Regions from separate parts of the Ensifer sp. 22460 genome, predicted to be linked through region 2. Evidence: predicted binding sites of a transcription regulator. Region 2 holds the regulator's gene; the other holds the start of a gene.
The links. The regulator LexA, encoded in region 2, represses DNA repair genes until DNA is damaged. The targets are predictions, from matches to a motif close to TGTTCNNNNTGTGTTCNG.

Region 1: ACTJKM_RS01390 (PA0069 family radical SAM protein) is a predicted target of LexA. The motif match lies at 1,632-1,649, and genes of this name have one in related genera.

What each region holds. Positions count from the first base shown of each region.
Region 1 covers NZ_JBQENZ010000001.1:280,991-284,393, forward strand. Annotated here, with positions in the region: gene ACTJKM_RS01375 (4-(cytidine 5'-diphospho)-2-C-methyl-D-erythritol kinase) at 1-156, shown strand, start outside; gene moaB (molybdenum cofactor biosynthesis protein B) at 158-700, shown strand; gene ACTJKM_RS01385 (hypothetical protein) at 991-1,527, opposite strand; gene ACTJKM_RS01390 (PA0069 family radical SAM protein) at 1,715-2,872, shown strand; gene ACTJKM_RS01395 (ribonuclease HII) at 3,120-3,403, shown strand, end outside.
Region 2 covers NZ_JBQENZ010000008.1:242,684-246,086, reverse strand. Annotated here, with positions in the region: gene ACTJKM_RS12910 (thermonuclease family protein) at 1-333, shown strand, start outside; tRNA gene ACTJKM_RS12905 (tRNA-Cys) at 486-559, shown strand; gene ACTJKM_RS12900 (hypothetical protein) at 772-1,104, shown strand; gene lexA (transcriptional repressor LexA) at 1,195-1,920, opposite strand; gene ACTJKM_RS12890 (hypothetical protein) at 2,167-2,463, opposite strand; gene ACTJKM_RS12885 (hypothetical protein) at 2,787-3,403, shown strand, end outside.

The sequences.
Region 1 (3,403 bases), on a different contig from region 2:
GCCGGGGCCCTGCTGGTTCGGATGTCGGGCTCAGGCGCCACTTGCTTCGGCATTTTCGACAACGGTGAGCGTGCGGCTGCGACAGCGCGTACTCTTTCGGAGGCGCAGCCCGGCTGGTACGTTCTCGCCTGCAACACGATAGGAAGAGGCAAGTAGAATGGCTGGCATCGACGAAAAACGCCCCTTCGTTCCCGTCGGAATTGCTGTCCTCACGGTGTCCGACACCCGCACGCTCGCCGACGACAAATCGGGCGACACGCTGGAGGCGCGGGTGCGCGACGCAGGTCATCGCCTGGAAGCGCGCGCGATCGTGCCGGACGATCGGGCGCAGATTTACGACCAGGTGAAGGCCTGGACGCTCGAACCGACGATCGACGTGGTGATCACGACCGGTGGCACGGGCTTCACCGGCCGGGACGTGACGCCGGAGGCGCTGGAGCCGCTGTTCGAAAAGCGCATGGACGGCTTCTCCGAGGTTTTCCATCGGATCTCCTACGAGAAGATCGGCACCTCGACGATCCAGTCACGCGCAACTGGCGGCGTTGCCAACGCCACCTTCATTTTCGTTCTGCCCGGCTCACCCGGCGCCTGCCGCGATGCGTGGGACGGCATATTGAAGCAGCAGCTCGATTACCGGCACATGCCCTGCAATTTCGTCGAGATCATGCCCCGGCTCGACGAGCACCTCAAACGCGGTTAAGCCCGGATCCTCCACGTCCCATCGCACTTTCGGCCCGTCTGTTACCTTTGGAACTGACAGCCATTTTTCGTGCCTTTAGCGTCCGATCATCAGCCCACCGAAGATCGGACGCCGCACGTTTCTCTTCAGGCTGCAAAGACGCCTCCCCGCCGATATCCCCGGGCGGGGAGAACAAGGGGATACGACGTGCAGCCAGAATGCTGCCCGGCAAGAAATTTACCAGACAAGGTCATTTGAGAGCCACCTTGAGGTGCCGTCCCTGGGACTGGCACCTTTTTAGTGCACGGTGGTCAGGAGCGTCCCGGCGTCGGCTTGCTTTCGGTGACGACCCAGGCCGGAACGAGCTCCGTCGAGAGTTTGCGGACCGCCCGGACATTCGTCATGTCGCCGAGGCATCGATTGCCATCGGCCGCTGCGAGCGCATCATGTTTGTTCACCAGGAAACCCGTTTCCAGCGGCTTTCTTCGCCGGATCAGGCGGCGGAAGAACGGTTTGCGGTGCATTCTGGAATCGGAGAAGCGCGCGGGCGCCCTGTTGAGCGAGACGTATTCGGCAAGCTCGTCGATCCACCGGCCGATCGGACGGGCACCGGGTTCGAGCAGCATCAGCCATTCGCCGCGCGCCGAACGCACGACGTCGCCGAGATTCCAATCGACGTGAAAGCGGCAGCCGGCCGCTTCCGCCACACGCGACGAGCCGTCCTTGGAGCCGTGATCGAGGACAATCACATCACTGACGAGGCCCTCCACGGCGCCGGCGACGAGCACCGACAGCGTCTGCACCAGCTCGGCTTCGTTGTCCCGCGTTTCCATGATGATCGTCAGCATAGCCCGTCCTACCGCATCACACTCACAATTGCTACATGCACTGCTGGCTTGGCTGAAAACCAAACCGGGGAGCACGAAACTCCAAACGTACTGCTCCCGCTTTTTGTTCTTGAATTGTTCTCGTATTCGCGATAGGAAAATAATCAGAACAAAACGGGATCAAAGATCTGATTCCGGGGAGATTCCAATGAACGAGCTGTCTCAGATCAGGCAGGGTGCGCTTGCGCCCGCCAATACGGCAGATGTCGCCGAAGCGATGATGAGCGCAACAGGCTTGCGGATCGATATCGACCGCCGCCGCGGACGCGGCGCCGGGCTCAACACGTCCGGCCGCTTCGAGCCGCAGGCGCGGGAAAGCTTCGACGACGGCTGGGAAAGCCTGGAAGATCTGCCCCCCTTCAAGACCGAAGTCCAGGTCGAGAAGCCGCGGACGGTGATCACCCGAAATGAATCTCCCGATATCTCCTTTGACCGTTCGATCAACCCCTATCGCGGATGCGAGCACGGCTGCATCTATTGTTTCGCCCGCCCCACACACGCCTTCATGGGCCTGTCGGCGGGTCTGGATTTCGAGGCGAAGCTCTTCGCCAAGCCGGATGCCGCGCGGCTCCTGGAGCGCGAACTGGCGCGACCGGATTACAAGGTCAGGCCAATCGCCATCGGCACCAACACCGATCCCTATCAGCCGATCGAAAAGGAATGGCGCATCATGCGCCAGATCCTCGAAGTGCTGAGGGACGCCAACCACCCGGTCATGATCGTCACCAAATCGGCGATGGTCACCCGTGACATCGACATCCTCGCGCCAATGGCCGAGAAGGGACTGGCGCGGGTCGGCATTTCAGTCACCACGCTCGAGCGCAAGCTGGCGAGGACAATGGAGCCCCGCGCCGCAACGCCGCCCAAGCGGTTGGAGGCGATGCGTGCCATTGCCGAGGCCGGCATCCCCGCCGGGGTTCTCGTCTCTCCGATCATCCCGGCGCTCAACGACCATGAGATCGAGCGGGTTCTCGAAGCGGCAAGGACGGCCGGTGCGACGGAGGCGAGCTATGTGCTGTTGCGCTTGCCGCTCGAAGTCAGCCCGCTGTTTCGTGACTGGCTTCTGCGCAACTATCCGGACCGCTACCGCCACGTCATGTCGCTCGTCCGCTCCATGCGTGGCGGCAAGGACTATGACGCCGAGTTCGGCAAGCGCATGAAAGGCGCCGGCCCCTATGCCTGGCAGATCGGCCGCCGCTTCGATCTCGCCACCAAGCGCCTCGGCTTCAACCCGACACGCCGCCAGCTTCGCGACGATCTGTTCGTGCCGCCGCTCGGAACGGGGGTGCAGCTCTCGCTTCTTTGAAGGTTTTCCGGAATGGCCTGCGTGATGGCTGTTCCGGGTTTGTGGCCAGCGATAGGCACCGAGGATGCCCGGGGGCAATGGGGGAGTTTTCGTTACCGCCCCTCAGGCAACCCGGTGTGAACGCTAGAAGGTCGCAAAACAGTTCCGGTGCCCCGCCCCCGCCTGGGGCATCGGCCATCCCCCCGTCCGCCGCCGCACTCGGACCTGGGGGCTTGAAGAGAATCGGTCGATCATGCGAATTAGACTTATGTCTCGCAGGTCGTCCGATTCTCCCCTTTTTCCCGATATCATCGAAGCACCCGATTTCAGTTTTGAACTCTCGGCAAGAGGTGATGGATTCTGGCCGGTCGCCGGCGCCGATGAAGCTGGTCGCGGTCCGCTCGCAGGACCGGTCGTAGCGGCTGCGGTCATTCTCAATCCCGACGCCATTCCCGAGGGCCTCGATGACAGCAAGAAGCTCAGCGCGCAGGCGCGCGAGAAGCTGTTCGACGAAATCCTCGCGACATCGGAGGTATCGATCGCCTCGGCCTC
Region 2 (3,403 bases):
TATTTCTGCGGGATTCGCAACGACAACTGCGTGATCGACGGCGCCACCTTCCTGTACCACGGCGAAACGATCCGCGTGGCAGACGTCGATGCGCCGCGTATTCGCCAGGCAAGCTGCGACAAGGAACGTTCGCGCGGCTTCTATGCCAAGCAGCGCCTGCGCGAATTGTTGAATGCGGGTGACTTCAGGCTGGAAACGGCGAGCGGCCGTCAGGATGCCAAGGCCGGTGAAAAGCTGCGGCTGGTCACCCGCGGCGACCAGTCTATCGGGCGTGTGCTCGTATCCGAGGGACTGGTGCGGCCGTGGACAGGACACGCGACGCCCTGGTGTTGAGGCCACCCCAGATGCGATCGGCGGAGGTTCGCGATCGCTCTGTGGAAAGTATCCGTCTTACAAATCGACGGCGCGTTTTTCGGAAAATGCCTCTTGCGGTTTTTCTGCAATCATTCTAAATCCGCGCCAACGCTCGGTTATCCGAGCTGTGAGGCCTCGTGGCGGAGTGGTGACGCAGAGGACTGCAAATCCTTGTACCCCGGTTCAATTCCGGGCGAGGCCTCCAAAAACTCTCACCTCATTTTAGTGTGGATAGACGTTCTGCCTCGGGGCAGAGCGATTGCATGGTTGCCTCCCCACGCCCGCGCAAGCCACGTCCATTAGCTATCCGTTGGATCTTATCGCTTCGGTGAAATCGGTAGAGGGGGAACGATGACTCCGCTGACATCAGCCGCATCGGTAGCGTCCGTCATCATCAAAACGGAGGCAATGGCATATATGAAGACGAAACTTGTCCTGACGGCCTTGGCCCTCTTCGCTGCGACCACATTCGAGGCGCGGGCGGAGGATCTGGTTTTCAAGCTGAAGAACAACACCAACGCAGTGCTGACGAACTTCTATACGTCGCCTGTGGGTGTCAATGAGTGGGAAGACGATGTTTTCGGCCGGCAGGTGCTGAACCCCGGAGAAGACATGGAGATCACCATCGCCGACGGCCGGGAGGTCTGCAAGTACGACATGCGCTTCGAGTTCGAAGAAGGCTCCGACCTCGATACGACCGAAGACATGCAGGACCTCTGCGAGCTCGGCGAGTACACCATCCACGAATAAGAGGCGCGCCTTCAGGTCGCCATCAATAAACAGAGCCTCGCCACCGCAAGCGGTGGCGAGGCTCGGTCGGATGCCAGATTTACCTCGGAATCAGTGGTAGCGGCGCATCAGCCCGACGAGCTTGCCCTGGATCTTCACCCGATCGGGCCCAAAAATCCGCGTTTCGTAGGCAGGGTTCGCGGCTTCGAGCGCGATCGATGCGCCCTTGCGCCGGAAGCGCTTCAGCGTCGCTTCCTCATCATCCACGAGCGCCACGATGATATCGCCGGGATTGGCCGTATTGCCATTGCGGATGATCACGGTGTCGCCGTCGAAGATGCCGGCTTCGATCATCGAGTCGCCCTTGACTTCGAGAGCGTAGTGTTCGCCGTTGCCGATCATGTCGAGCGGAACGGTAATGTCGTGCGTGTTGTTCTGGATGGCCGAGATCGGCACACCGGCAGCGATGCGGCCCATGACCGGCACGGAAACCGATGTGTTGTCGGCCACGGGCGTGGGCTTCGGCGGTGCGGCAGGAGCGGCCGCTGGCGCCTTGCCGAGGCTGCCCTCGATCACGCTGGGCGAGAAGCCGCGGCGGGGCTGCTGCTGGCTGGATGCGTAAGCCTCCGGAAGCTTGATGACCTCGAGCGCGCGGGCTCGGTTCGGCAGACGGCGAATGAACCCGCGTTCTTCGAGTGCCGTGATCAGACGGTGAATGCCGGACTTCGACGCCAGGTCGAGCGCATCCTTCATTTCATCGAATGATGGTGGGACGCCTGACTCCTTCATGCGTTCGTGAATGAAGAGAAGCAATTCCTGTTGCTTGCGGGTCAGCATGGCACGTCGCTCCCAGAGGCGTGAAACAAATCAAGAACAGACACTATCTGTTCCATATGTGTTCCGCAAGTGCCTAAAATTCCGTGAATTCAGACAATTGGCGCGTCTGTGCGTGTCGATTGGTCACTTTTACGGGAGCAGAGCGGGTTTGGGCGATGATCGTGCCCAAACGGAGGGCGGCGGCGTAGCGCATTGCGCGACGGCACGGCGATTCGAACGAATCGCGAGCGTTTTCGTGCAAAGAGGCTAGGCCGGCTGCGTGGCGGCGCAGGCGTCTTCGAATTCCTTCACCGTCTCGGCGCTGTTGTCTTCTGGAAGTACGGCGTCCGCCGCATCGGTCGCGACCGGCCTGTCGCCATCATAGACGAACGACTGGATGTAGAACGCGATCGCACCCTTCCACACCTTGCGTCCATCGATCTGATGGCACGGCACGGCGCTCTCGAAATCGGTCTGAAGTTCGTCCACCGTGGCGGCGCTGAGCTTGACGTCAGGCATATTGGGCGATGCGACTATCGAAGCGAGAAGCAGGGCGGCAAGCACGGTGATCGTCCACTTTGATGCAAGGGTGGGACTACGGGGCGGTTAACGATGTGAACCGCGCTTTCGTTCCGAAGTCCAGCAAGCTTGGCGATCACTGTCATGTGTTCAACAGCTCTTTGAGTGCAGGCTGTGGCCGTTTTGCGCCAGGGGCACACAGCGGCAAAGCCGCCTCAGCCTGGCGCGCCGTCCTTGCCGCAATCGCTTGGGTTGCGCCAAGTCGCGGCCTCGCTGCCGGCGTGCACAAATCCGTGTTGTGAAGATGTCGCACCGTCTCGACAGGTTGTAAAAAAACGATAACTTTGCGGGAAAAATGGGGTGGTTGCATGCGTAGATTGTCGTTGGCGGTTCTCGGTCTGTTGGTGGCGGCCGGAGCGGCCTCAGCTGAAGAAGGGCGTTCGAATATCTGGAAAGAGGTCAATGCCTGGACGGTGGGCTCCGATCCGTCCTTGGGCGGCTCGTGCTATGCGGCGACGAGCTACGACGGCGGAATGATCCTTCGAATCGGCTTCTATCCGAGAGGATCGGCGAACCTGGCGTTTCTTTCGATCGGCAATGCCGACTGGAAATCGATCGAGCCGCAGCGGGAGTATGACGTCGCCTTGCAGCTCGACCGTGGCCGCCAGTGGCCGGCTGTCGCGTTCGGCGTGGACCTCACAGGCTCGAAGGCTCTGGTCGTCAACTTCTCCAACACCGACTTCTTCACCGAATTCGTGCGCAAGAACACGCTGGCGCTGGCGTTCGAAGGGCGCGTCGTGGCGAGCCTCAGTCTGCGCGATTCGATGAAGGCCGTCAGCGAGATGTTCAAATGCCAGGAGGCGGTGATTGCGTTGATGCCAAACGGCGGGCAGGGGGCGGCCGCCGATCCGTTTGCGGGCGCCGGCGGGAATGCGCCAAACAATGACCCCTTTGCTGGTGGCGGCCAGACCAAGTCGTCGAAAGA